3 regions of the Neobacillus sp. DZ-9 genome follow, and region 3 is predicted to be linked to each of the others. Evidence: predicted binding sites of a transcription regulator. Region 3 holds the regulator's gene; each other region holds the start of a gene.
The links. Region 3 encodes LexA, which represses DNA repair genes until DNA is damaged. Its sites were predicted from a motif close to CGAACATATGTTCG; they were not measured.
Positions count from the first base shown of each region.

Region 1: the regulator LexA is predicted to act here: its motif matches at 2,718-2,731, upstream of AC59HZ_RS05170 (ImmA/IrrE family metallo-endopeptidase).
Region 2: the regulator LexA is predicted to act here: its motif matches at 1,957-1,970, upstream of parE (DNA topoisomerase IV subunit B).

Region 1 covers NZ_JCAIOL010000002.1:165,636-169,853, reverse strand. The annotation lists gene AC59HZ_RS05195 (hypothetical protein) at 2-316, shown strand; gene AC59HZ_RS05190 (AAA family ATPase) at 463-1,200, shown strand; gene AC59HZ_RS05185 (3-isopropylmalate dehydrogenase) at 1,352-1,645, shown strand; gene AC59HZ_RS05180 (hypothetical protein) at 1,881-2,294, shown strand; gene AC59HZ_RS05175 (DUF7336 domain-containing protein) at 2,375-2,617, shown strand; gene AC59HZ_RS05170 (ImmA/IrrE family metallo-endopeptidase) at 2,761-3,279, shown strand; gene AC59HZ_RS05165 (recombinase family protein) at 3,347-4,218, shown strand, end outside.
Region 2 covers NZ_JCAIOL010000005.1:494,518-498,735, reverse strand. The annotation lists gene parE (DNA topoisomerase IV subunit B) at 1-1,867, opposite strand, end outside; gene AC59HZ_RS17320 (CoA-binding protein) at 2,145-2,561, opposite strand; gene AC59HZ_RS17315 (sensor histidine kinase) at 2,646-3,491, opposite strand; gene AC59HZ_RS17310 (glycosyl hydrolase family 18 protein) at 3,900-4,218, opposite strand, start outside.
Region 3 covers NZ_JCAIOL010000002.1:693,515-697,732, reverse strand. The annotation lists gene AC59HZ_RS07980 (YneB family resolvase-like protein) at 36-683, opposite strand; gene yneA (cell division suppressor protein YneA) at 689-1,012, opposite strand; gene lexA (transcriptional repressor LexA) at 1,172-1,795, shown strand; gene AC59HZ_RS07965 (DUF4257 domain-containing protein) at 2,001-2,288, shown strand; gene glnA (type I glutamate--ammonia ligase) at 2,641-3,975, opposite strand; gene AC59HZ_RS07955 (MerR family transcriptional regulator) at 4,008-4,218, opposite strand, start outside.

The DNA.
Region 1 (4,218 bases), 530 kb from region 3:
TATGAAAAGGAAATTAGTTTTAACTCTTGGTTTTGCAGGAGTTTTAGCGTTATCAGTTGGTTTTGCGGAAAACTTACAAAGCACAAAGGTATCAGCAGAAGAACAGCCTGAATTAGCAGAACAAACAGTAGAAAACGGAACAGGATTTTATTTTACAAAATGGAAACTATTAACTGAAGGAAGTGATATTCCCACAGTTATTACAGTTGAAGAACAATACGGGGCAGAGAAAATGCTAAAAAATATGCCAACTGGGTTTAAGGTATTTGTACCACAAGAAAATGGAACAGGATTCTACGTTTCAAAAGCGAAATAGTTTATTAAACTAAAGGGTGCGATTGTTCAATAAGAGCAGTCGCTTTTTCTTGTTCCGCTAACGTTGCGGGGTACTTCAATAAGAATTATCTCAAAATCTCGCAATACCCGTTATAATAAAAATAAAAAAGCGGAGTGTAGCCAATGCTGTTTTTACGTAGAATTACTCTTTTACGAGAAGAAGTTCCCGATTTTAATACGTACCCATTCACTGTTCCTGCTATAAGAGGAATGGATGCATTGGACTTAGATAGTGAAGTAACATTTTTTGTAGGGGAAAATGGTTCTGGAAAATCTACTTTGCTTGAGGCAATTGCTTACAAGTGTGGGTTTAATACCGCGGGGGGAGGAAGAAACAATATATTTGATGTAGATTCATCCCACGCTGCTTTAGGAAATTACATTCGTTTGTCTTGGTTGCCAAAAATCAGTCAAGGCTTCTTTTTAAGGGCTGAAAGTTTTTATCATTTTGCTACTCATCTGGATGAACTAGCCAAAGAAGATCCGACTATTTATCAAGCATATGGGGGTAGGTCATTACACCACCAGTCTCACGGAGAATCCTTTTTATCATTATTTTTAAACCGTTTTTCGGGTAAGGGCATTTATATATTAGATGAACCCGAGGCAGCATTATCGCCAGCTCGCCTATTAGCATTTATGAGGGTTATTTATCAATTGGTGAGTAGTGGAAACTCTCAATTTATCATCGCCACACATTCGCCTATTCTTCTGGGGTATCCAAATGCAAACATCTTTAGTTTTGATTCCAATGTAATTGAAAGCGTCAGATATGAAGACACAGAACATTATCAAATAACAAAGGGATTTTTAAATAGAAAGGAAAGGTACTTAGAAGAGTTGTTTTTAAATGACGAGGATTAATAAAAATATAGCTTACTCAACTAAAGGGTGCAAGAGTTAAAGAAAGTGATCGCTGCGGCGGTCTTTTTTATTTTTGAGCTAGAATGGCAGAATAGTTCAACAAGGTTTTTAGTTTTAATGGTAAAATATGTTTATTAAAGGGGGCAGTTGAATGAGTAATTTTTTCTTAATCCTTATGGGCTTTTTTATTGTTGTTGCAAATGTTATTGGATTTATATCCTACAAGAAAAAGAAAAATCTATACTTTACGGCTTTTACAATATTATTATCAGCAGTTTTATTTGGGGCAATCGGTGGTGTATTAGCACTTTTGGTTATTCGTGATGCTTTTGCAATATTTTACGGCTTGCAAGTAGGATATTATTTATTAATAAATAGTGTTATTGTTTTTTTAATCGCCATTTTAGCAACTGTAATAAATAGATATAACAACAGAACAACGTAATTCACGACTACATTCAACTACCATGGAAGAACGTGTTAAAATTCCATTCTCTGTGGTGCAGCTTTGCTGCATAGTTGGCTAACGGGTGCATGAGCTGTACAAGGTTGCTAAGGTAGCCTTTTTTTGTTCAACTAACGGGGCAGTTTAGTTGAATAAGCATTCAAAGAATTCTATTAAAAAAACCAACAATAACAGAAATTGAAATGGTAATATTTAATAAAAACGGGGTCGTAGGATGAAATTAAAAAGTGCGGTAATTACCATTATATTTTTTATCTTTCTTGGAGGTTGTAGTGATACGGAAGAACCAAAAATTCAAGATAAAAAACTGGATGAAGCATCGATGAATTTCGAGATGAACAATGTTAAACCTTTTTTACAACGCATTAGCCCATTAGTTGAATCAGGTTTTTCAGCAGAAGAAATTAACCAAGTACAAGAAAAGTTAGAAAAAATGAAACCCGATGATGAGTATGAGGTTGGTAGATTCGATATAGTTTATCGAGACAAAAATACGCCTTTTATCATAAAGGCTTTTATGGATGGTCCTGAAGCACCTGATGTTTATATCTATACAGAACCTGATTTAGCTACCCAGATACAAGAGGAAATGATTAAGTTTGCAGATGAATTGGAAGCTAGTAATTGAAAAACTATGACCTACCTTCTTCAACTATCAGGTGCTTTTGTTTCACAAATAAAAAACGGAAAAATAGGGGAAGTGTTTCTATGGGGTATGTATATGTTTTAGAACACAGTTACGAGTATGAATATGAAGGCGAAATGTTTGATGAGATAAAAATGATTGGTGTCTTTTCAACAAAAGAAAAGGCGGAAGAAGTGATTGAAAAATATATGACACTACCTGGGTTTAAAGACCATCCCAAGGAATGCTTTCATATAGGCAAACACGAGATTGATAAAATTAGTGGATGGGATGAAGGCTTTATTAAATGGAAGGATGCTTATTAAGCTAACGGGTGCTTTAGTTAAAGAACAACTCCGAAATATTAAAGAATAAAATAGATCGTTTTGTAATGTCCATTTAATTGGGCATTTTTTATTGTTTTTACGAACAAATGTTTGTATAATTTTATCGAAAGGTGGGGAATTTGGTGGAATTATATAAAAATACTTATAGAACAACCGCCCTAGAGGATTGGGTAACGGACTTTTATATTCGCTTAAAAATCCTTCATCCTCGGCAGATTAATGAGGATCATATTGCACGGATTTACAGTATCTTTATCAAACGTTGGGAATTGCCTTCCTTCCACAAAGTTAATGGAAATTTTCGAGGAATTTATATTAATAAATTAAAACCGAAGGACCAGCAAAGAGAAATATTTTTCCACGAACTCTGTCATGTCCTTAGACATATGGGAATCCAAACCATGATGCCAGCTGCTTTTCGTGAGCTGCAGGAATGGGATGCCAGGCATTTTACTTTGTATGCCGCCATTCCCCATCACATGATTAAATTTATAGATTTTGAGGACGAATATGTTATTGACCAGATGGCTGGACTTTTTAAGGTTACACCAGAACTATGTGAGGAACGCTTGGAACAGATCCGCAATCGATGCTCCCATATTAAATATATTGCAGAAAATCGGAATACTTATGAAGTATAGCCATTATTTAACGGGATATTTTATAAGAGACTTTATATATCATTGATTGTGGAAAGGAGGAAAAACAATGAGGGCTGTTGACTATGACCGTGTATCTACGGATGAACAATTTAAACAAGGCTACAGTATTGAGTCTCAAAAAGAATTAAATGGTAAGTTTATAGAGTCACAGAACTGGACGCATGTTGACTCTTATGTGGATGATGCTAGCGCGAAAGATCTAAACAGAAAAGACATGCAGCGCTTGATAAAAGATGCTAAGGATAAGAAGTTTGATGTTGTTGTCTTTTACAAATTGGACCGTCTTGTAAGGTCTGTAAGTGACCTGGATAAGTTACTCAAGATATTTGACGCGAACAATATCGCTATTCGCTCAGTAACCGAACCATTTGACACGACAACAGCTATGGGAAGGTTTCTTATTACCTTGGTTGCTGCTATTGCACAATGGGAGCGTGAGACGATTTCAGAGCGTGTGACGGTTAATATGTTGGCAAAGGCAAATAAAGGTGAACGTAATGGTGGGCGCGCTCCGTTTGGATATAAACTTGTGGATGGGGAATTAGAAATCAATCAAATGGAAGCAAATCTAATTGAGGAAATGTTTCGGCTATATACTAATGGTCATGGAATACGTTCAATCGTATTGTATTTACAGCAATTTGGAGTTTATAAGGACATCAGGACGATTGGTCGGTGGCTTGAGAATCCAGTATATACCGGCCGTTTAAGATGGGGAAATAATTCTAAAATGGATGCCATCATTTACAATGAAATTACCCATACAGCAATCATTAATGATGAGACCTTTGAAAAGGTTCAGGAACTAAGAGGTAAAAGAAAAATAGATGGAAAGAAAGCAACCTCACCTTTTCACTTTTCAGGTGTTCTCCGATGTGCAAGGTGTGGTGGAGCTCTCTCAGGATACAGTAGAAAGGC
Region 2 (4,218 bases), on a different contig from region 3:
CTTTATCACCCATAAGAGTGGTAACCCTGCGTTCTGCTCTGGCAGCATCGTCAATTTTAACGCGAATAAGGGTACGTGTTTCTGGATCCATGGTCGTTTCCCATAGTTGGTCTGCATTCATCTCACCAAGACCCTTATAGCGCTGAATGATATAACCTCTGCCAACCTTTTTCATGGCATCCTGCAATTCATCTTCATTCCAGGCGTACTCGATGATTTCTTTTTTGCCAGTACCTTTACTCACCTTATAAAGAGGAGGCAGGGCAATAAACACTTTTCCTGCTTCCACAAGCGCTCTCATATAGCGGTAGAAGAATGTTAACAATAGGACTTGAATATGAGCACCGTCTGTATCAGCATCGGTCATTATGATAATTTTATCGTAATTTATATCTTCCACATTGAAATCAGACCCTACACCGCCGCCAATTGCATGAATGATGGTATTGATTTCTTCGTTTTTAAAAATATCCGCCAGTTTCGCTTTTTCTGTATTAATAACTTTACCTCTTAAAGGGAGTATAGCTTGAAAACGACGGTCACGACCTTGTTTGGCAGAACCGCCTGCTGAGTCACCCTCTACAAGATAAAGCTCATTTTTTTGCGGGTTCCGTGACTGGGCTGGTGTCAATTTACCGGATAACACGGCTTCTGAACGCTTCCGCTTTTTGCCGCTTCTTGCATCCTCGCGGGCTTTTCTCGCTGCTTCACGTGCTTGATAGGCTTTAATAGCTTTTTTGACAAGGAGAGAGCTTATATCTGGATTTTCCTCTAACAGGTAGGAAAGCTGCTCCGAAACGACCGCATCTACGGCTGACCGTGCTTCGCTCGTACCCAATTTTCCTTTTGTTTGCCCCTCAAATTGAAGAAGCTCTTCAGGAATCCTAACAGAGACAATAGCAGATAATCCTTCACGAATATCGGAACCGTCCAGGTTTTTATCCTTTTCTTTCAATAAGCCCACCTTACGGGCATAATCGTTGAACACCCTTGTCATCGCAGTTTTAGCACCTGCTTCATGTGTCCCGCCATCCTTTGTGCGGACATTATTGACGAAAGATAAAACATTCTCCGAGTAGCCGTCATTAAATTGGAAGGCAAATTCAACTTCTATGCCATTTTGTGTACCATCAAAGCTGGCGACTGGATGAAGAACATCCTTTTCTTCATTTAAATACTCAACAAAAGCTTCGATTCCATTAACGTAGTGAAATACTTCATGTAGATCATTACGTTCATCACGGATTTCAATTTTGAGTCCTTTTAACAAGAAGGCTGATTCTCTTAACCTCTCACATAAAGTTTCAAAATTATAGGTTGTCGTCGAAAAAATCGTTGGATCCGGCTTAAAATGTATCGTAGTTCCCGTTTGATTGGTTTTACCGATTTTTTCGAGTGTTGTGATTGGCTTCCCGCCATGTTCGAATTGTTGTTCATAGACAAAACCGTCTCTCTTTATTGTTACGGTTAACCACTCCGATAATGCGTTGACGACTGATGCACCAACACCGTGCAGTCCGCCGCTAGTCTTATAACCGCCCTGGCCAAATTTTCCCCCTGCATGGAGAACAGTTAAGATGACCTCTGGAGTCGGTTTCCCCATTTTATGCATCCCGGTAGGCATACCGCGTCCTTTATCGATTACGCTGATTGAATTGTCTTTGTGTATTTTTACAATGATGTGATCACCAAATCCGCCAAGCGCTTCATCGACTGAGTTGTCCACGATTTCGTAGACGAGATGGTGAAGTCCGCGTGAATCGGTGCTTCCAATGTACATTCCTGGACGCTTTCTAACGGCTTCTAAACCTTCCAGTACCTGTATGGCGTCATCATTATAATCAAAAGCTTGCTGATTTCTTGCCACTAAAATACCCCTTTCATACCCTACAAAAAGAAACAAAATCTTATTGATATAATAAACAGTCAATTCATTCTATATGAAAAATAATAATTAGAACGAGTGTTTGCTACATAATTTTACCACAAGTTCATGCGGCGTCTATGCTTTATTTTAGCGATTTATTTCGATTTGGCAAATAAGTATTTTAAAACTACATATTTTTGTCATCTAATTTTGGTGCATATTTGTTCAAAAAAAAGTAAAAAGCCGCATATTTAATAAGCAGCTTTTTGGTAAAAATTTAGTATTTTGTTAGTGCATGCTCAACTTTAATACATCGGTCCATAATAACAGTGTAACCTTTAGACTTTAGGAATTCATAGGCTTCTTCATTGGCAAGCCCCTGCTGGGCCCAAAAAACCGGAGCACCCATTCCATCGAATTCCTTCGCTACATCAAACAATTGTTCGGAGCGGCGGAACACATTTACAATGTCAACTGGACCTTCGACATCCTTCAATGACGCCACCGCTTTAACACCGAGTGCCTCACCGATAGTAGGGTTGACGGGAATGATTTCATAGCCAGCTTTCTGCATAGCAGCGGAAACTTGATAAGAAGTACGTTCTGGATTATCACTTAATCCTACGACAGCAATTCTTTTTGCCTTTTTTAATATTTCCTTGATTTCATCACGGCTTGGATTTTCAATCGCCATTCTGTTCCACTCCTAAATATATTTTCCCTTTAGTTTACCTTTTCCTATCAAAAAAACATAATAAACTGTTCTAAAAGGAAAAACTTAATTGGATGGAGTGTTATCAGAAACGGATACCTTTGGCAGTAATAAACTGAATCGGGCACCAGGGCCGGTATTTTCTACCGTGATAGAGCCATTCATTTTCTCGATGATCAGTTTTGACATATGTAGTCCGAGGCCTGTGCCTTGCGGGCGCGTTGTAAAATATGGCTCAAATACTTTATGGATTTGTTCTGGGTCAATTCCGCCGGCATTATCGACGAATTCAGCTTTTATGATGTTATCGGTTTCCGTTAATTTAATGATGATTTTTCGATTAGGAATTTCCTTATGTACAAAGGCGTCTCGTGCGTTTGTTAAAATATTAAGTACGACCTGGCTGTATTCATTTGGTACTCCATAAGTCATTTGCTGACCCCTGTACTCAAATTGAACCACAATCCCATGGTTTTGAAGGCTTAAAGAAAAAATAGACAAAGCCTCTTCAATGGAATCACCAACAGAAAAGGTGGTTTTTTCTTTGTTAAATTTGTAAAATTTCCGAAAATCGTTAATTGTTTCTGACATCTGTGTAATCTGACTCATGCTGTCTCTTGTGAATCGATCTAAGTATTTGTCGTTAATTTCCCCATATTCCAGGGCATCTTTTAAATCATGGATTAAGAGGGTTAAACTGTTTAAAGGCAGCCGCCACTGGTGACCAATGCTAACTAACATTTCCCCCATTGCAGCAAGGCGCGATTGCTGAATTAACAGATTCTCTTTTTGTTTGTTATCTGCGGCAATCTCATCAATCCGTTTCTCTAAATATCGATTTAATTTAATGGTTTCTTCATATTTTCCTAACAATTCCTGGTAACTTAAATCATTTTCCATTTGCATGTTCATCACCCTCACTCCCTTAGAAAAATTTTTGGAATATAAAGATAAACCGACCAATTTTGGTTCATCTGGCCGGTAATTCTTCGTTATATATGGTGATATATCTAAATTATATTGGGCGTATCCATGTCTTTCAACGGATTAACAAATCGTTAGAAAATTCTCCATATTTTTGTAATAAAATTGACTCTAATTGTTCTTACTTTAAGGCTATTTTCGCAAAGATTGTTGTTTTTCGTATAAGATCATCAACCCGTAAAACATGATTCTTCGTGGCATCTTTTCGTAAGAACATTTGCGAAAATTGCCAAGAAACTTTGTAAATGACTCTTAAAAAGTTCTAAAAGAAACAAAGGTTACGAAAAGAGCCTAATTTAAACAAAAAACCGGCAAAAGCCGGTTTTTGTTGCCATTTTATTTTTGGGTAATCGCTTTGCTGGAATTTAGATTTAATGCGGTCCACGCAGTTTGATCGCCAAAATATCTTGACCAGGTTCCGATGCCAGCAAGCTTGTATTTAATCGCTAAATCTGCTCGCTTTTGTAAGGACTGTACATCCTCAATCCAAATTCTATAGGTGGTTTTTTCAGCTTCTGCATAATACTCTGCATAATTTTGACCGCTTTCTTCATCGTACGAAGGTTGTAATCCCTTTTCAGTGATCCATGCTTTTACTTTATCCATTGCTAGTGCCTCAGCACTAAGTTCCTTTGTTCCGTCTAGCTTCGTTTGT
Region 3 (4,218 bases):
TACTAAAAAAAAGACCTTCTGACAAGGCAAAAGGTCTACTCATCTTGAGATTCCATATATTCCTGGTATCTACGATGAACGGTCGCTTTGGAAATATTATACCCAAATCCTCTTAAAACAGCGGCTATTTCATGAAAGGTTAAATTGTTCTTTCTTAATCTCACAATTTCCTCGACTGGAACTTCGATTTTTTCTCGGCCTGAAGCTTCACCAAGGTTTTTTAAATTTTTTTGGGGGCTATATCCCTGTTCGACAGCCCGTCTCATTCCACGCTTTATTTTTACATTATGGAGCTTTCGCTGGTACTCTTCCACCATACTAACAATTTTCAATACCATAGAATCCGACTCTGAAAGCTGCAATTCACCATTATGAGAAATACAATAAAGTTTAATTCCCTCTTTTAAGATACAGTGCAAAAGTGCAATTTTGGCGTTTCCCCTGCCAAGACGTGTTTCGTCTTGAATTAGAAGGGCTTGTACTTTTTTATCCTTTATCCGTTCCAAAACATGAAGGATACCATCTCTTTCAAAGTCATAGCCGCTTGCCTGTTCTTTAATAATTGAATCAATTTCAAAATGATGCTGTTTTGCAAGTTGTATTAGTTCTTCTTCTTGACGCTGTAACGAGGTTTCCTGCGTTTCCTTATTTGTGCTAACCCGGCAGTATATGATTGCATTCATCCCATTTATTCCTCAATGGCACTTGCAAATTGTGTAGTATCCGGAGCTTCGTTGCTGACTGGGATCATAATTTTATCGCCAGGGAAAATTTGATCACCCACATTTTTATTGTGCTTTTTCACCCAGCTGATAAACTCTTTATTGGATAGAGAGTGCTGGCCTGCATACTGGTCGGATAGCTCCCAGAGTGAATCTCCTTCAGAGACAGTTACTTTTATAAATTTATCCTTTTCATTGGCATTTGACTGAATAGATAAGATTAAGGCAAATGAACAGCTTATAAACATTAGAATTATAGCAAATGAGTATTGGTTCCAAATCTTTTTCATGATTAACACCTCTTAATAGAATATACGTTCGCTTTTGATAGTTTCATTATAATTCGAACGTTTGTTTGTTGTCAACTAGTTATTCGAACTTATGTTTGTATAAAATAAGCGAACATGATATAATTAAGACAACATTAACCAGGCGAGGTGCATTTTATCATGGTAAAGATATCTAAACGGCAGCAGGATATCCTGGATTTCATAAAAGGTGAGGTTAAGAGCAAGGGCTATCCTCCATCCGTACGTGAAATTGGCGAAGCGGTTGGACTTGCATCCAGTTCCACTGTACATGGCCATTTAGCTAGATTAGAAAGTAAAGGTCTTATTAGACGAGATCCAACAAAACCAAGAGCAATCGAAATTTTGGAAGTAGATGAACTTGCTCATATCCCAAGAAACAATGTAGTCAATGTTCCAATCGTTGGTAAGGTAACAGCGGGATTACCTATTACTGCCATTGAAAACGTAGAAGAATATTTTCCACTTCCGGAAAGGCTTGCACCTGCTGATGAACACGTATTTATGCTAGAAATCATGGGTGAAAGTATGATAGAGGCTGGAATTCTTGATGGAGACTATGTAATCGTTAAACAGCAGCAAACAGCGAATAATGGGGATATTGTTGTCGCGATGACAGAAGATGATGAAGCAACGTGTAAGAGATTTTTTAAAGAAAAAGATTTCATCCGGTTGCAGCCGGAAAATTCAACCATGGATCCTATTATTTTACGAAATGTTTCTATTCTTGGAAAAGTTATCGGAGTATATAGACATATTCATTAATAAAGAGTCGGCTTTCAATTGCCGACTCTTGTTTTATCAATACTAATATTGGGAAAATTTTTGATAAATAATTTTAATGATGCTTGTATTTGGAAAATTCAGTATTTTTTCCTATGCTCAAGAGTTTCCAAGTTTAGTATAATGGTAATACACCAAGATTTACCTTAGGTCCAAAAAATTCAGGCTTAAGGAGAGTGAGAAAGAAGTGTTCATTGACATTATTTTCTCGTTAGTGATTGGTGGGTCGGTTGGGATTATTGGACATGTTCGTAAGCATGGTAAAATTATTATGCCTCGGAAAACAAAAAAGTTCCTTTATCTCGGTTTTCTAGAAGAAATGCTTCTAGGTGCGGTTGCAGCCCTTCTTCTTGTTTTGTATACAGCTCCAAATTCCTATGTTGAGAATATTATTTTTTCGCTAGTTGCCGGGATTGCTGGTGATGCTGCACTCTCGGGTTTTAAATTGATCAAACAGAACAGTGATGAGAAATAAAATTTATTACAAACCAGCATCTGGATTATAGGATGCTGTTTTTTTGTGATCTTGTTTTTTTAGTTTGGATGGTTGATTGACCAAAATGCAGGAAAAAGTGCATCGAGGGTCAATGAAATAGTGTTTCATTGACCGACTTGCATGAAAATGTGTCTCTTCGGTAAATGAAAGAGCCTTTCATTGCCCAAAGTGAATGAAATAGATCTTCCAGGGTAAATGAAGTGACAGTTCATTTACCTAAATCCAAGAATCTGTGTTTCCACAGTAAATGAAACTCGCTTCCCGAATGAAGTTATCTTTTTCAACAAATAAAAAAGTCTTGACGCTATAAAAGCGACAAGACTTTCCAATCTTAATACATTGACATATACTGATCGCGTTCCCATTGGTGAACGACGGTACGGAACATATCCCATTCGATCTCTTTTGCTTCTACAAAGTGTTCTAAGATGTGCTCGCCAAGACCAGCTATGATTACTTCGTCTGATTTTAATAGGTCTAAAGCTTGAGCTAGAGTTGCAGGCAGATCGATAATGCCTTCTTCTATTCTTTCTTCCTTGCTCATTACATAAATGTTACGGTCAACTGGTGCAGGAGGAGTTAACTTATTCTTAATTCCATCTAGGCCAGCTTTTAGCAGAACAGCCATCGCAAGGTAAGGGTTTGCAGCTGGGTCAACGCTTCGTACTTCAACACGTGTGCTTAGTCCACGTGATGCTGGAATACGAATTAATGGTGAACGGTTTTGTGCAGACCAAGCAACATAACATGGTGCTTCATAGCCAGGAACAAGACGCTTATAAGAGTTTACAGTTGGATTTGTAACTGCCGTAAATCCAGGTGCATGTTTTAAGATACCAGCAATGAACTGACGTGCAGTATCGCTCATTTGAAGGTCGCCAGTTGGCTCGAAGAAGGCATTTTCCCCATTTTTAAATAAGGAAAGGTTCATATGCATTCCAGAACCATTTACTCCGAATAAAGGTTTTGGCATGAAAGTAGCGTGTAAACCGTGTTTACGGGCAATTGTTTTTACAACCAGCTTAAATGTTTGGATTTGGTCACAGGCTGTTAAAGCATCGGCATATTTGAAATCGATTTCGTGCTGACCTGGCGCTACTTCGTGGTGAGAAGCTTCAATTTCAAAGCCCATTTCCTCTAATTCAAGAACGATATCGCGGCGGCAGTTTTCTCCTAAATCGGTTGGAGCTAAGTCAAAGTAGCCTCCTTGGTCGTTCAATTCTAAAGTAGGCTCACCTTTTTGGTCCAATTTAAATAGGAAGAATTCTGGCTCAGGTCCGAGGTTAAAGTTAGTGAAACCAAGGTCTTCCATTTCCTTCAACACTCTTCTTAAGTTATTACGAGGGTCACCTTCAAAAGGTTTTCCTTCTGGAGTGTAGATATCACAGATTAAACGGGCAACTTTTCCTTTTTCTGCGGTCCATGGGAAAACCACCCATGTATTTAAATCAGGATATAACTGCATATCAGATTCTTCAATACGTACGAAACCTTCGATTGAAGATCCGTCGAACATCATTTTGTTATCAAGTGCTTTTTCTAATTGACTAATAGGAATCTCAACGTTTTTAATTGTTCCTAGAATGTCAGTGAATTGTAGGCGAATAAATTTAACATTTTCTTCTTTTGCAAGACGTTGAATATCTTCTCTTGAATACTTTGGCATTTTTCAATCCCCCTAAATTTTCATAAAAAATTTTAATGGAAAAAGCGTGACATATCACCTTGACGAAGTGAGGAACGATTTAATCTATTTGAATGAATCAATTCGTTTCGCAGCATTTTTCTTAACTGATCATCTGTTAACTCGCGCTTCGCCTTTTCGGCATGTTGCTCAAGAACATTTGCTTGTTCTTGTTTGACCAAGAATAGCTGCTTGATTCCTGCCATATTGACTCCTTGATCAATT